2 linked regions of the Prochlorococcus marinus XMU1405 genome follow. The protein of the gene in region 1 interacts with the protein of each later gene in a pairwise test. Links are inferred from orthologs where the notes say so. Each region holds a gene or a part of one and is shown on either strand. Other genes may lie near its edges.

What was found. Proteins that work in one complex are often made in the same cells at the same time.
Region 2: the proteins of ribD (region 1) and accC interact in binary tests that used the Escherichia coli proteins (3 or more experiments, as listed by UniProt). The link is inferred for Prochlorococcus marinus XMU1405 from one-to-one orthologs.

What each region holds. Positions count from the first base shown.
Region 1 is NZ_JAAORF010000003.1:205,002-213,033, reverse strand. Bases 2,433-5,277 are described here. They hold ribD (bifunctional diaminohydroxyphosphoribosylaminopyrimidine deaminase/5-amino-6-(5-phosphoribosylamino)uracil reductase RibD), read left to right. Parts: upstream 2,433-3,230; coding sequence 3,231-4,325; downstream 4,326-5,277. Other genes in these bases: ftsH (ATP-dependent zinc metalloprotease FtsH), read left to right, coding at 4,441-5,277; HA148_RS07085 (DUF3122 domain-containing protein), read left to right, coding at 2,715-3,215; HA148_RS07090 (hypothetical protein), read left to right, coding at 2,459-2,740. Also shown: pheS (phenylalanine--tRNA ligase subunit alpha), read left to right, coding at 1-139; HA148_RS07100 (NAD(+) kinase), read left to right, coding at 210-1,118; precorrin-6y C5,15-methyltransferase (decarboxylating) subunit CbiE, read right to left, coding at 1,131-2,405; more of ftsH, read left to right, coding at 5,278-6,303; argF (ornithine carbamoyltransferase), read left to right, coding at 6,332-7,258; transcriptional repressor LexA, read left to right, coding at 7,316-7,933; HA148_RS07060 (polysaccharide biosynthesis/export family protein), read left to right, coding at 8,003-8,032. UniProt on the Escherichia coli protein: Converts 2,5-diamino-6-(ribosylamino)-4(3h)-pyrimidinone 5'-phosphate into 5-amino-6-(ribosylamino)-2,4(1h,3h)-pyrimidinedione 5'-phosphate.
Region 2 is NZ_JAAORF010000001.1:66,270-71,779, reverse strand. Bases 2,594-5,510 are described here. They hold accC (acetyl-CoA carboxylase biotin carboxylase subunit), read right to left. Parts: upstream 4,769-5,510; coding sequence 3,419-4,768; downstream 2,594-3,418. Other genes in these bases: HA148_RS00315 (glycosyl transferase), read left to right, coding at 5,115-5,510; HA148_RS00330 (YggT family protein), read left to right, coding at 3,096-3,401; psbX (photosystem II reaction center X protein), read right to left, coding at 2,821-3,006; HA148_RS00340 (Ycf66 family protein), read right to left, coding at 2,594-2,740. Outside these bases: HA148_RS00350 (ABC transporter ATP-binding protein/permease), read left to right, coding at 1-1,523; HA148_RS00345 (chlorophyll a/b-binding protein), read left to right, coding at 1,532-1,807; more of HA148_RS00340, read right to left, coding at 1,808-2,593. UniProt on the Escherichia coli protein: This protein is a component of the acetyl coenzyme A carboxylase complex; first, biotin carboxylase catalyzes the carboxylation of the carrier protein and then the transcarboxylase transfers the carboxyl group to form malonyl-CoA.

The DNA.
Region 1 (8,032 bases):
AAAATTAGGAATAGATTCTGAGAAATGGACTGGTTTTGCAGCAGGATTAGGAGTTGAGAGATTTTGTATGGTGAGACATCAGATCGACGACATCAGAAAATTTTATACAAATGATATTAGATTCTTAGAACAGTTCTAATAGTATTTAATTCTTAAATTAGGATTGTCCAACAAATTAGTTTAAGATAGTTCTAGTTTTAATTTTTTGGTTGGTACGTAAAGCAGGACTAATCGTTAATGATGGAAAGGAACTAGCTGTTCAAACTGCAACTTCTGTTCAAAAAAAATTGGAAAAATCTAATTTTGAAGTTGTAAGAGTTAGTAGCTCTGGAGGGATGGTTGGTTTCGCAAATCCTGATCAACATGTTCGTCCTTTGGGATATACGAATTGTGTACCTGAGGGGTTTGATTCATCAATGGAATTTGCAATTGTTCTAGGGGGAGATGGGACTGTACTTTCTGCTGCAAGGCAAACGGCACCTGCTAAAATTCCAATTCTTACAATAAATACTGGTCATTTAGGATTTCTTGCGGAAGCTTATTTATCTAACCTAGATGAGGCTATAGATAAAATAATTGATGGAAATTGGGATATTGAAGAAAGAACTTGCTTTATCATTAGTGTAATGAGGAATGATCAGAGGAGATGGGAGTCTCTTTGCCTTAATGAGATGGCTCTTCATAGAGAACCTCTAACAAGTATGTGTCACTTTGAAATTTCTATAGGTAGACATGCTCCTGTGGATATTTCAGCTGATGGAGTAATTTTATCTACTCCAACTGGTTCTACCGCCTATTCTCTAAGTGCTGGAGGACCAGTTATCACACCTGATTGTCCAGTCGTGCAATTAACTCCAATTGCTCCACATTCATTGGCATCTAGGGCATTGGTTTTTAATGATTCAGAGCCAGTAACTGTTTTTCCTGCAACTCCTGAAAGGTTAGTAATGGTTGTTGATGGCAATGCTGGTTGTTATGTTTGGCCTGAAGATAGGGTTTTAATAAGAAAAAGTAAACACTCAGTAAAATTTATTAGACTTGAAGATCACGAATTTTTCCAAGTTTTAAGAAATAAACTAGGTTGGGGTTTACCCCATGTGGCAAAACCTGATAAATAAAAATACTTAAATTTATTTTTTCCCTTTTAATAGAAAAACGGGATTATTTGGTTCTAGTCTCATTCCCTCCGCAATACTTAAGCTTTTATAGGTCTGAATTAAATTTAAATTTGTTTTGAAATTTTTATCTTCTAATTCCTCTTTCAATTCTTTAATAGTTTGAATATTAATTATTGGGATAACGATAATGTCTCCAATATCCATATCTTGGGAAAGTTTATTAATAATCTGGAGTTTAGTTTTTTTATCACATCCTCCAATTATTAATCTATTAGGTTTTTCAAGAGAACTTAAATTATTCATATTCAAGGTAAAATTTATGTCTTCCTCAAAAATGAATTTTGGTTTGACGTCAAGCCTCTTCGAGTTTTCTAGTATTAATTCTTTTGAGCCAATTCTTTTATCGATACAAAACAAATCTAAATTTGGCCTTAACTTTAGTGCCTCTAAACCAATTGACCCACAACCTGCTCCTATATCCCAGATGACACCATTTCTTGGGAGCTCTAAAGCAGCTAATATTTGAACGCGAACCTCCCTTTTAGTTAATAAGTTTGGTCTATCATCAAAAGTCTTAAAAATATGGTCACTGATTCCGAAAAGAGGGAGATTATTATTTGAGTAATTTTTCTTTGTTTTTATAAGAACAACAATGTTCAAACTTGATATATCAGATGGTAATGATTCTTTAAGATTTAATTTTCTTATCTTTTCATTCTCGAAACCAATCTCTTCACAGAGCCAAAAATCATAGAAGTCAATAAGATTTAATTCTAATAAGTTTTTTTTGATTATTTCTAAACTTTTGTTATATGAATCTGTAATAATAGCCAAACTTGAAGGCCTTGTTTTAAGAGCCTCTACTAGCCTATTCGAATCTCTGCCGTGAATACTCACGTTAACAGTATCTTGCCATGGGATTTTTAACTTACTAAATGCTAATTGAATGCAAGTATTTGAAGGGTAGAAACTTAATTCATCTTTTGAAAAATTTTCTAGTAGTATTCTCCCTATGCCAAACCAAAGTGGATCGCCTCTCGAAATTAAAATAACATCAGTTTTTTGTGATCTAAGCCAGTTAACAAGTTCCTTATTACTGTTGCTCGAAAAAAATAATTTCTTTTTTTCTAAACCATTTTCGCTCCATGATTTTATTTCTTCAAAATATGAATTTGGAACTGCAATAGAAACTGTCTCTTGAAATAGATTTTGTAATTCGAAAGATAGATCTTCAAATTTATAAGAATTAATTCCTACTATATGAATTTTTCTTTTTTTTTCAGTCATGAATATTTAATTAAAAGAAACTTATCTATTTGAATGTTTTATTAAATTATCTTATGATTGTTCGAGCTTTCATAATAAATCAATTGTCTGAAAGAAGAAAGAGATTACATGATTTATTATTAACTCTGATAAATAAAGATAGTGAATTTGAGTTTATTGAAGAAGATTCTAACGATTTAGCATCTAGCTATTCTGAAAAAGACACTTTGAATTTATCTCGAGTTATAGAAAAAAATCGTAAAATAATCAAAAGATACCAAGCTATTGTAAGAACAGCTGTTACTCTTGATGCCCTTATGGATTCTGAAAATGAAGAAAATTACAAAATCAAATAAAAAATTTTTTTTAAAAAAAATATTACCTTTAATTTTACTACTATCCTTTATTTTTAACCCATTGACAGTATCCGCAGAAGTTGCAGAAACAGAAATAAATGGAGAATTAATAAATGCTAGCAGTGAGTTTTTAAGAGATTTGGACTTTGAAACTTGGCAATTAGTAGCTTATAAATCACCTTTTTTTGAAGATAAATTGATCTTGAGAGTAATAGGATATCCAGGAAATCTTAGGATTGATCATCCCACTGACTTGAGAGTTGAATCAGGTAGAAAACAGTGGCTTTTAGATGATAAAACATTACTTAATGTTGAATTGGCAAATGATGGAAGACAAGCTGCAGCAGAATTCGATCTTGATGAATTGATTAAAAATTTAGATAAAAATAGACCATTAAGATTATCTTTGTCGGGAGTTTTTTCTGAGTTACCTGTTCCTCCTTTTGTTGTTAAAGAGTGGAGATCAATAAACTGAATTTGATTTTTGGAGATGACTGAAAAAAATGTAAGCCATACAAAATGGATGAAAAGAGCAATTTTTTTGGCTTCTTTAGGCAAAAATACAACGAGTCCAAACCCAAGGGTGGGAGCAGTGATACTTGATAAGAATGGAAATCTTATTTCTGAAGGGTTTCATTTCAAGGCAGGGATGCCTCATGCAGAGGCAATGGCATTTAATAATTTAAAAAAGGATGCTAAAGGTGGAACAATGTATGTAAATCTTGAACCTTGTTGCCATCAAGGTAAAACACCTCCATGTGTAGATAAGCTGATATCCTCGGGTATAAAAAAGGTATATATATCTATTGAAGACCCTGATAAAAGAGTCTCTGGTAAAGGTATTAAGCTGCTAAAAGAAGCTGGAATACAAGTCCACTTAGGATTATGTAAAAAAGAATCATTAGATTTAAACAAGGCTTTCATTCATAGGAATATTACTAAAAAGACATTTGGTGTTCTTAAATGGGCAATGAGTATTGATGGAAGAATAGCTTTAAAAAATGGACAAAGTAAATGGATTACTAATGAAGAATCAAGGTCATTAGTTCACTCTTTTAGAGCAGAATTTGATGCAATAATTATTGGTGGAAACACATTAAGAAGAGATAACCCACTTTTGACTACTAGAGGTTCTAAAAATCCTGAGCCTTTGCGAGTTGTTTTCACAAAAAGTTTAGATCTCCCTTCAAAAGCTAATCTTTGGGATTGTGATAGAGCAAAAACTTTAGTTATTTATGATTCTTCTACAGCAAATGAAAGCTACCTCTCAAGGATTCCAAAATGTGTTGATGTTGAGAAGGTATCATCAGATAATCCAGAGTTAATTTCAAAAATACTTGCAAAAAGAGGATGTAATAAAGTTCTTTGGGAATGTGGCCCCAGATTGGCTACTGCCGCTATTCAATCTAATTGTATTCAGGAACTTATTACTTTTATTGCTCCAAAAATTTTAGGTGGAGGGAATAGTATGAATCCCTTGGGAGATTTTAATTTTGAAGAAATGCATGGAATTATCAAACTAAGTGATTCTGATGTTAGTTTGATTGGCAATGACATATGTGTTAAGAGTAGATTTAAAAATTAAATTTCAATACTAATTTTTATGGGTCAAAGTACCGTACGGTTCTCACCCAAAAAAAACATTACAGGTACGGAAACTAATGGTTTAGTTTATAATAAGTTCAAACTTGACATAAACTATGCCGATAAGACAAGACGATAATCAACCTAATAGACGTTTTGGAATTGTAAATATTATTTTGATAGGAGTTGGAGCATTACTTTTGTTTAGTAGCCTTTTCCCTAATCAAAATATGCAAATTCCAAGAGTTCCTTACTCTCTATTTATTGATCAGGTTAACGATGGTGAAGTTAAGCGTGCATACATTACACAAGAACAAATTAGATATGAGTTAAATGGAGCTGAAGAGGGCGCACCTTCTGTTTTAGCAACAACCCCAATTTTCGATATGGACCTACCACAAAGGCTTGAAAGTAAAGGAGTCGAATTTGCTGCTGCCCCTCCAAAGAAACCTAATTTCTTTTCAACCATTTTAAGTTGGGTTGTTCCTCCTCTAATTTTTATCCTTGTTTTACAATTCTTTGCTAGAAGAAGCATGGGAGGCGGTGGTGCTCAAGGAGCTCTTAGTTTTACAAAAAGTAAAGCTAAAGTTTACGTCCCTGATGATGAATCAAAGGTGACTTTTGCTGATGTCGCAGGAGTTGATGAAGCTAAAGATGAATTAACCGAAATAGTTGATTTTTTAAAAAGACCTGAGAGATATACAGACATTGGTGCAAGAATACCTAAAGGAGTTCTTCTTGTAGGCCCTCCAGGGACAGGAAAAACTCTTCTTTCAAAAGCTGTTGCAGGAGAAGCAGAAGTTCCTTTCTTCATTATTTCAGGCTCTGAATTTGTTGAACTTTTTGTTGGTGCAGGTGCGGCAAGAGTTAGGGATTTGTTTGAACAAGCTAAGAAAAAAGCACCTTGTATAATCTTTATTGACGAATTAGACGCTATTGGTAAAAGTCGCTCAGGATCTATGGGAGTAGTTGGTGGAAATGATGAGAGAGAACAAACTTTAAACCAATTACTCACTGAAATGGATGGATTTGCTTCAACCGATAAGCCAGTTATAGTTCTTGCGGCCACCAACCAACCCGAAGTTCTTGACGCGGCACTTTTAAGACCTGGAAGGTTTGACAGACAGGTTTTAGTAGATAGACCAGATTTATCCGGAAGAAAAACTATATTAGAGATCTATACAAAAAAAGTTAAACTCGCAGATTCCATAGATTTAGATTCAATTGCCCAAGCTACCAGTGGATTCGCAGGTGCTGATTTGGCTAACATGGTAAATGAAGCTGCTTTACTTGCCGCTAGAGCTAAAAGGAAAAGTGTAGAACAACAAGATTTAAGTGAAGCGATAGAAAGAGTTGTTGCTGGTCTGGAAAAGAAAAGTCGTGTTTTGCAAGATGATGAAAAGAAAGTTGTTGCTTACCATGAGGTCGGTCATGCAATAGTTGGTCATCTTATGCCTGGGGGCTCAAAAGTTGCTAAGATTTCAATCGTACCAAGAGGTATGAGTGCACTTGGTTATACCCTCCAATTGCCAACTGAAGAAAGATTCTTAAATTCAAAAGAAGAATTAAAAGGACAAATAGCTACACTTCTTGGAGGAAGATCTGCTGAAGAAGTAGTTTTTGGCAAAATAACCACAGGTGCTTCTAATGATTTACAAAGAGCTACCGATATAGCAGAACAAATGGTTGGCACATTCGGAATGAGTGATATTCTTGGCCCGCTTGCTTACGACAAACAGGGAGGGGGTCAATTCTTAGGAAATGGAAATAATCCAAGAAGATCTGTTAGTGATGCTACCGCTCAAGCAATAGATAAAGAAGTTAGAGATCTCGTTGATGATGCTCATGAGACTGCACTAAATATTTTAAGGAATAATTTACCCCTACTCGAATCTATTTCCCAAAAAATTCTCCAAGAAGAAGTTATTGAGGGGGAGGATCTTAAAACTCTCTTAGCAGAGAGTAAAATGCCCGCATAGTACAATCTAGATCTATCTAGAAATATTGATGTTAAAACCAAAAAAGCTTGCTAAAAAAAATTTCTTGTCAGGCTTGGATCTATCCACTGAAGAATTTTTACATATTTTAGAGCTTGCTAGTGTTTTTAAAAATAAAAAAATTAATATTGATCTTGACAATAAAGTTTTAGGATTAATTTTTGATAAGTCTTCTACTCGTACAAGAGTTAGTTTTCAAGTTGCGATGACTAGGCTTGGTGGAACCACTATTGACCTCAACCCGACAACATCACAAATAGAGAGAGGCGAGCCAATTAAAGATACTGCAAGAGTTCTAAGTAGATATTGCGATGTAATAGCAATTAGAACATTTGATCATTCAAATTTGGAAGAATATGCTAAATGGTCTACGAAGCCAGTTATAAATGCTCTTACAGATTTAGAACATCCATGTCAGGCATTAGCTGATTTTTTAACTATTAAAGAGGAATTTCTTGATTTTAAAGAAGTAGTTTTGACATTTATTGGAGACGGTAATAACGTCGCAAATTCTCTTATTTTATGTGGGGCGTTATTAGGAGTAGAAGTTAGGATTGCATGTCCTAAAGGTTATGAACCTAACTCTTTGGTGATCAATAAAGCATATGAAATATATAAAAATAAGAATTTGTTGAAAATTACTAACGATCCTAATAGTGCTGTTTTAGGGGCAAATGTTCTCTATACAGATGTTTGGTCATCTATGGGTGAAGAAAATCAAAAGGATGAGAAAGAAAAAGTTTTTAATGGATTCACTATTGACAGTGATTTAGTTAGTAAAGCTGCTAAAGATGCAATTATTCTTCATTGCCTTCCTGCTTATAGATCCAAAGAGATTACTGATGAGATATTTGAAAGTCACAAAAGTAGAATTTTTGATCAAGCGGAAAATAGATTACATGCTCAACAAGCTCTTTTATCTTGCATTCTTCAATAGGAATACTTGCGAACTAATCAATAAAAGGGTACAAATGTATTAGAGTACATTTGTTTTATGGGAACTATCTCAGGGGATGATCTTACCCAAGCTCAGAATGAGTTATATGGATGGATAAAAAATTACATGAAAGAATTTCAACATAGTCCATCCATTAGGCAAATGATGCAAGCTATGGGATTAAAATCTCCTGCTCCAATTCAAAGTCGTTTAAAGCATTTACAAGAAAAAGGATATATATCTTGGCAAGAAGGAAAAGCTAGAACAATGCAAATAGTTGATGAAATTATTGAAGGTGTACCAATAATGGGTTCAGTTGCAGCTGGAGGTTTAATTGAAACTTATTCTGATGTTCAAGAAAATTTAGATATCTCTGATGTTTTAAAGAAGAAAAATGTTTTTGCTCTTACAGTTAATGGAGACTCTATGATAGATGCATGTATTGCTGATGGAGATATGGTTTTGATGGAGCCAATTACAGATTCGTACTCGCTTAGAAATGGAACGATTGTTAGTGCAATGGTTCCAGGTTTAGGGACAACTTTAAAGTATTTTTTTAAAAAAGGAGGAAAAATATTTCTTGAAGCAGCAAATCCATCTTACGAAGCTATTGAATTAAGTCCAAATGATGTCGTTATTCAAGGAAAGTTGCTTGCAGTATGGAGGAAAATATAATTTTTTGATTTTTCGTAGTTTCTTTGTTTGGTGATTAGGTTATAATTACCAAAAGTATACTTTTAAGATTTGAAAAATAAGTTTTTATATTGCACTTTT
Region 2 (5,510 bases), on another replicon or contig:
AACAAGAAGATGGTTTTTATCGGATATTAGGGATTTACGCTTGTTGTTTCGCTGTGGCTCTACCTATACGTGTTTCCCAAATATTTTTTACATATAAATTAGGAATAATTTGGAGAGAATGGCTTTCAAAAAGTTTAGTCAAAGATTATATGACTAATAAAGCCTATTACCAATTAAATCCCAATGATGAAGAACAAACCGATGTAGATAATCCTGATCAAAGAATCACAGATGATACTCGAGCTTTTACCGGACAAAGTCTTTCTTTCACATTAGGTATTTTTGATGCACTACTAACATTTTCACTTAATATTCTTATTTTATGGAGTATTAGTACAACACTTACTTTTTCTTTATTCGGTTACGCTGCATTTGCAACTTCTATCCTTTTAATTGCAGGAAAAAATCTTGTAAAGATTGACTTTGATCAACTCAGATATGAAGCAGATTTTCGATATGGCTTAGTTCATATTCGAGATAATGCTGAATCAATAGCCTTTTACTCTGGGGAGAATCCTGAGCGAAGTGAAACTGAAAGGCGATTAGGAGAAGTTGTGAGAAACTTTAATTTACTGATTATATGGAGAGTAATAATAGACGTCATGAGAAGATCCATTAATTATGCAGGAAATTTCTTTCCATATCTAATAATGGCAATCCCTTACTTTAGAGGTGATATTGATTATGGACGCTTTATTCAGGCAAGCTTTGCATTTGGAATGGTTGAAGGTTCGTTGTTTTTTATTGTTAATCAAATCGAAGAACTCGCAAAATTTACTGCTGGCATTGGCAGATTAGAAGGATTCCAATCAAAAGTTGAATCCATTAGTCAAACCAACCCAACAAGCAATCAAAACGTTATTTCAGATTACCCCTCAATTCTTATTAATAATGCTGACCTTTGCCCACCAGGATCCAATAAAACAATCATTAAAAATTTAAATTTAAGCATCGACAATAATCAATCACTTTTGGTTGTAGGACCATCTGGGTGCGGAAAAACATCTTTATTAAGAATGATTAGTGGTTTATGGGAACCCGATCAAGGAGTAATTAAAAAACCAAAAATTGGGGAATTATTATTCATACCTCAAAAACCATATATGTTACTTGGTTCTTTAAGAGAACAATTATGTTATCCCACAGAAGTTAAGAAATTTAGTGATGAACATCTTACTTCTGTACTACATGAAGTAAATTTAAAAAACTTAGTTGATCGGTATCCTAATCTTGATATAAAACAAGATTGGCCACGAATTCTTTCCCTAGGCGAACAACAAAGATTAGCTTTTGCAAGACTGTTACTAAATTCTCCAAGATTTGCAGTACTTGATGAAGCAACAAGTGCTTTAGATATTAACACTGAAAAAAAACTATATAGTTTACTAAAGGAACGAGAACTTTCTCTAATAAGTGTTGGACATAGACCTAGCTTAAAAGATTTTCACGAAAATATTTTAGAATTAAATGGACAAGGAGACTGGAAATTATTGACTTCTGATAAGTATAATTTTAAGGATTAACAAAAAAAATGAATTCTAAAGAAGAACAAACTAACTCAGAAGTCACTAATTTAGAGAATGAGAGTTTTATAGAAGAGCAAAAAGATCCGAATCAGATCAATGAACAAATTGAAGTCAATAAATTAGATGAAAAAACTATAGAAATTAAAGATGAATATAAATTTGGATGGAGTAGTTATTCTGAAATAACTAATGGAAGATTTGCAATGATTGGCTTCCTTGCAATAGTATTGATTGAATTATTTAGTAAACAATCGTTTTTAAAATGGGCAGGAATCTTATAATTAATCATCAAATCTAGAACTGTTATCTCTTGGTTTCTTATTATTTGTTCCAACGTTATATCTACTATTTTGATTTTTTGAACTTGATCTAACTGAAGAGCTCACTCTCCGAGTCTCACGTGGTTTTTTGGCTTGATTAGCATCTTTAAATGAAGCATCTTCTACTTGAGTTGTTGAAGTTTGCTGCCTAATAGATGATCTAGAAGGTTTCTTTCTTAATGGAGAAGAATTACTAGGAGCAGAGATATTATCTTGTTTAGAAACTGTACGATTCATTCTGGGTCTAGACCCTGTTTTAACTTCATCGCGAGATAAATTTCTTCTTTCACCAAAGTTATTTGTTTCTGGTTGTTTACTATTTCTATCTTCAGAAGTCTGTCTTCTTCTCCTTCTTATAGGTTCGTCATTTTCAAACTGACTTATTTCTCTTGTAGATGGCCTACTTCTACTTGCTGCAGCAGAGGGTATCGCTCTAGAAACATTCCTCCTACGAGATCTCCCCTCCATATAGTCTTCTTCAAATTCATCTTCTTGAGGTTTAAATCTTCTGGAAGGTCTTTCAGATTCTTCAAACCTATCATAATCGTCATTAAATCGGCCTCTAGAATTTCTGGGACCATCAGAAATAGGATCATCATCAAAATAAGATGATCTTCTAGCTTGATCAGTAGCAACTCCCCTCAATCGCACACTTTCATATGCGAAAAAAACTGTAGTTCCTGCAAGTAAAAACTGACCAAACTGAAGGATAGGATCTAACCTCCAGCCTTGAAAAAATAATATTCCTCCACACAAAAGTCCAATTGCTGCGAAGAAAACATCATAATCCCTTGCCAAGGCAGGCTTAAAGGACCTCAAGAAATAAAGGCCTCCTCCACATACTGCGAGAACTATACCAACAATACTGGCCCAATTGAGACTAGCATTGACCACATTCTTTCTCCAAAAATTTATTTTTTAAAGGGTTACTTATATCCCTTATATATATAGTGTACTTAAAACTTCTACAAAAACTAGCGTCTTCCGGTAGAAGTACGATCGAGAGAATCTTTCTGGCTAACAAAAATCAAAAATGCAGTGGCTGGAATAACGATAAGTAAGGCAGCCGCAATAAAACTACCTATCATTCCAACTGCTGAATTATTTGCAACTTCAGCAGAAAAATCTGCGGCTAGTAATAAATTTGAGATTTGAAACACTTTTTAAATATTAAATTCTCAATTTATAATACGAATTAAATACGTTTCAATGGGTTATTTATTAAGATGAGTTAAATAATTGTGATTTCTTGCTTGTAAACTCTCTTCAAATTTTAGATATTAGTTTAGGAATTTCTCTTTCATATCTAACTATAGTTTTTCTAATAAGATTAATACTTACTTGGTACCCAAAAATTGATTTAAATAAAGGTTTATGGTTATTAATTTCAATACCATCAAGCTCTATTCTTAATTTAACAAGAAAACTAATTCCTCCTATTGGAGGTGTTGATGTTGGACCCGTAATTTGGATAGGATTTATAAGCTTTTTAAGAGAAATTTTAGTCGGTCAGCAAGGGCTTATAAAACTTGCATTACATACACATATTTCATAGAAATAAGTAATTATTTCTCAGTAATTTGGCAATAATTCTTCTTCTACATATTTAGTATGAATCTTACCCTGCTTAAATTTAGATTTATTCAGTAAAGTTAGATGAAAGTTAATTGTTGTAGGAATACCAGTGACCGCACATTCATTTAAAGCCCTATTCATACGTTTAATTGCAGTATTACGATCTTTTCCCCAGACTATTAATTTACCAATTAATGAGTCATAGAAAGGAGGTATTTCATAGCCTGTATACACATGACTATCCACCCTTACACCAGGGCCACCTGGAGGGAGCCACCCAGTTATTTTTCCAGGTGATGGTCGGAAATTGTGAGAAGGATCTTCAGCATTGATTCTACATTCAATGGCATGACCGTTTAAATGGATATCATCCTGATTAAATTCCAAGTTTGCTCCGCTTGCGATTTTAATTTGCTCAGCTATTAAATCTACTCCTGTAACCATTTCAGTAACAGGATGTTCAACTTGAATCCTAGTATTCATTTCCATAAAATAAAAATTATCATCATCATCAACTAAAAATTCAACTGTCCCCGCTCCTTCGTAGCCGATACTTTTTGCAGCAGCAATAGCTGCGTTCCCCATTTTTTTTCTTAGCTCAGGGTTAATTGCAGGACTGGGAGACTCTTCTAGTAACTTCTGATGTCTTCTTTGAACTGAACAATCTCGCTCTCCTAAGTGAACAACATTACCCGACCTGTCAGCCAAAATTTGAATTTCTACATGTCTTGGCTTCTTTATAAATTTCTCCATATATAAACCATCATTACCAAAAGCTGCTTCTGCTTCGCCTTGAGCTGCTTTAAACATTTTTTCGAGATTATTAGAGTTTTCAACCAACCTCATACCTCTTCCACCTCCTCCAGCAGTCGCTTTAATAATTACCGGATAGCCAATATCATCTGCCAATTTATAAGCCTCATCAACATTTGATAACAAGCCTTTACTGCCAGGTACTGTGGGAACTCCAACTGCTTCCATAGTTTCTTTAGCTGTAGATTTATCTCCCATAGATCTAATAGCTTTAGGAGATGGACCAATAAAAACTATGCCGTGATCGTTACACATCTCAGCAAATTTATCATTTTCCGCAAGAAATCCATAACCAGGATGAATAGCATCAACTCCTCTTGATGTAGCAGCAGCAAGTATATTTGGAATATTTAAATAACTCTTATTACTTAATGAATCTCCTACGCAAACCGCCTCATCAGCAAGCTGAACATGCAATGCTTTTTTATCTACAGTGCTAAAAACTGCAACTGTTGCAATGCCTAGTTCTCTACAACTTCTGACAATTCGTAAAGCTATTTCTCCACGATTAGCAATTAAAACTTTTTCAACCATTGTGAAAATAAAATTGAAGAAATGAAATGACTTAAAATAAAAAATTATTTGCCAAAGTATTCAACAAATTTTTTTAGTGATCAGAGGACATTTTTTACAATACAACCTAAAACGTTATATATGTATAAATATTTGTTTTATGCAATAGAAAAATTATTCATGATATTCAAAAATACTCTTTTCGAACTAGATCCTTATTTCAGTCAATAATGTATGATATTTTTAAGGTTTAGGTATCCCACGGTTGCTGAAAACCCTTTGCGGACGTGGCGGAATTGGTAGACGCGCACGTCTAAGGAGCGTGTGGCTTCGGCCTTGCGAGTTCAAGTCTCGCCGTCCGCATTTAATGTATTCTGGTTTGACTGCAATGAAAAAAAAATCAGTTGCAGTAGTTATAATTTCCAATGGTCCTGGTGAATTAACCACATGGGTAAATCCTGTAATAGATGAGCTTAACAAAGTAAATAAATCACTACGTGATGACGATAAACAAGAATTCACTCTTAGGTTAGTCCTTGTTCCTTGCCCAAATGCCACTGGTAAAGAATTTTCAGTTGCAAATTCATGGAATAAATTCGAATTAATTACAAAATCCAAAAGTTTTTGGAAATTATTAATAAAGCCACATTCTTTTGCATATTGGCCAAAAAAAGGGGTAGTTATTTTCCTTGGTGGGGATCAATTTTGGAGCATTTTATTAGCTAAAAGATTAGGTTATTTAAATATCACATATGCTGAATGG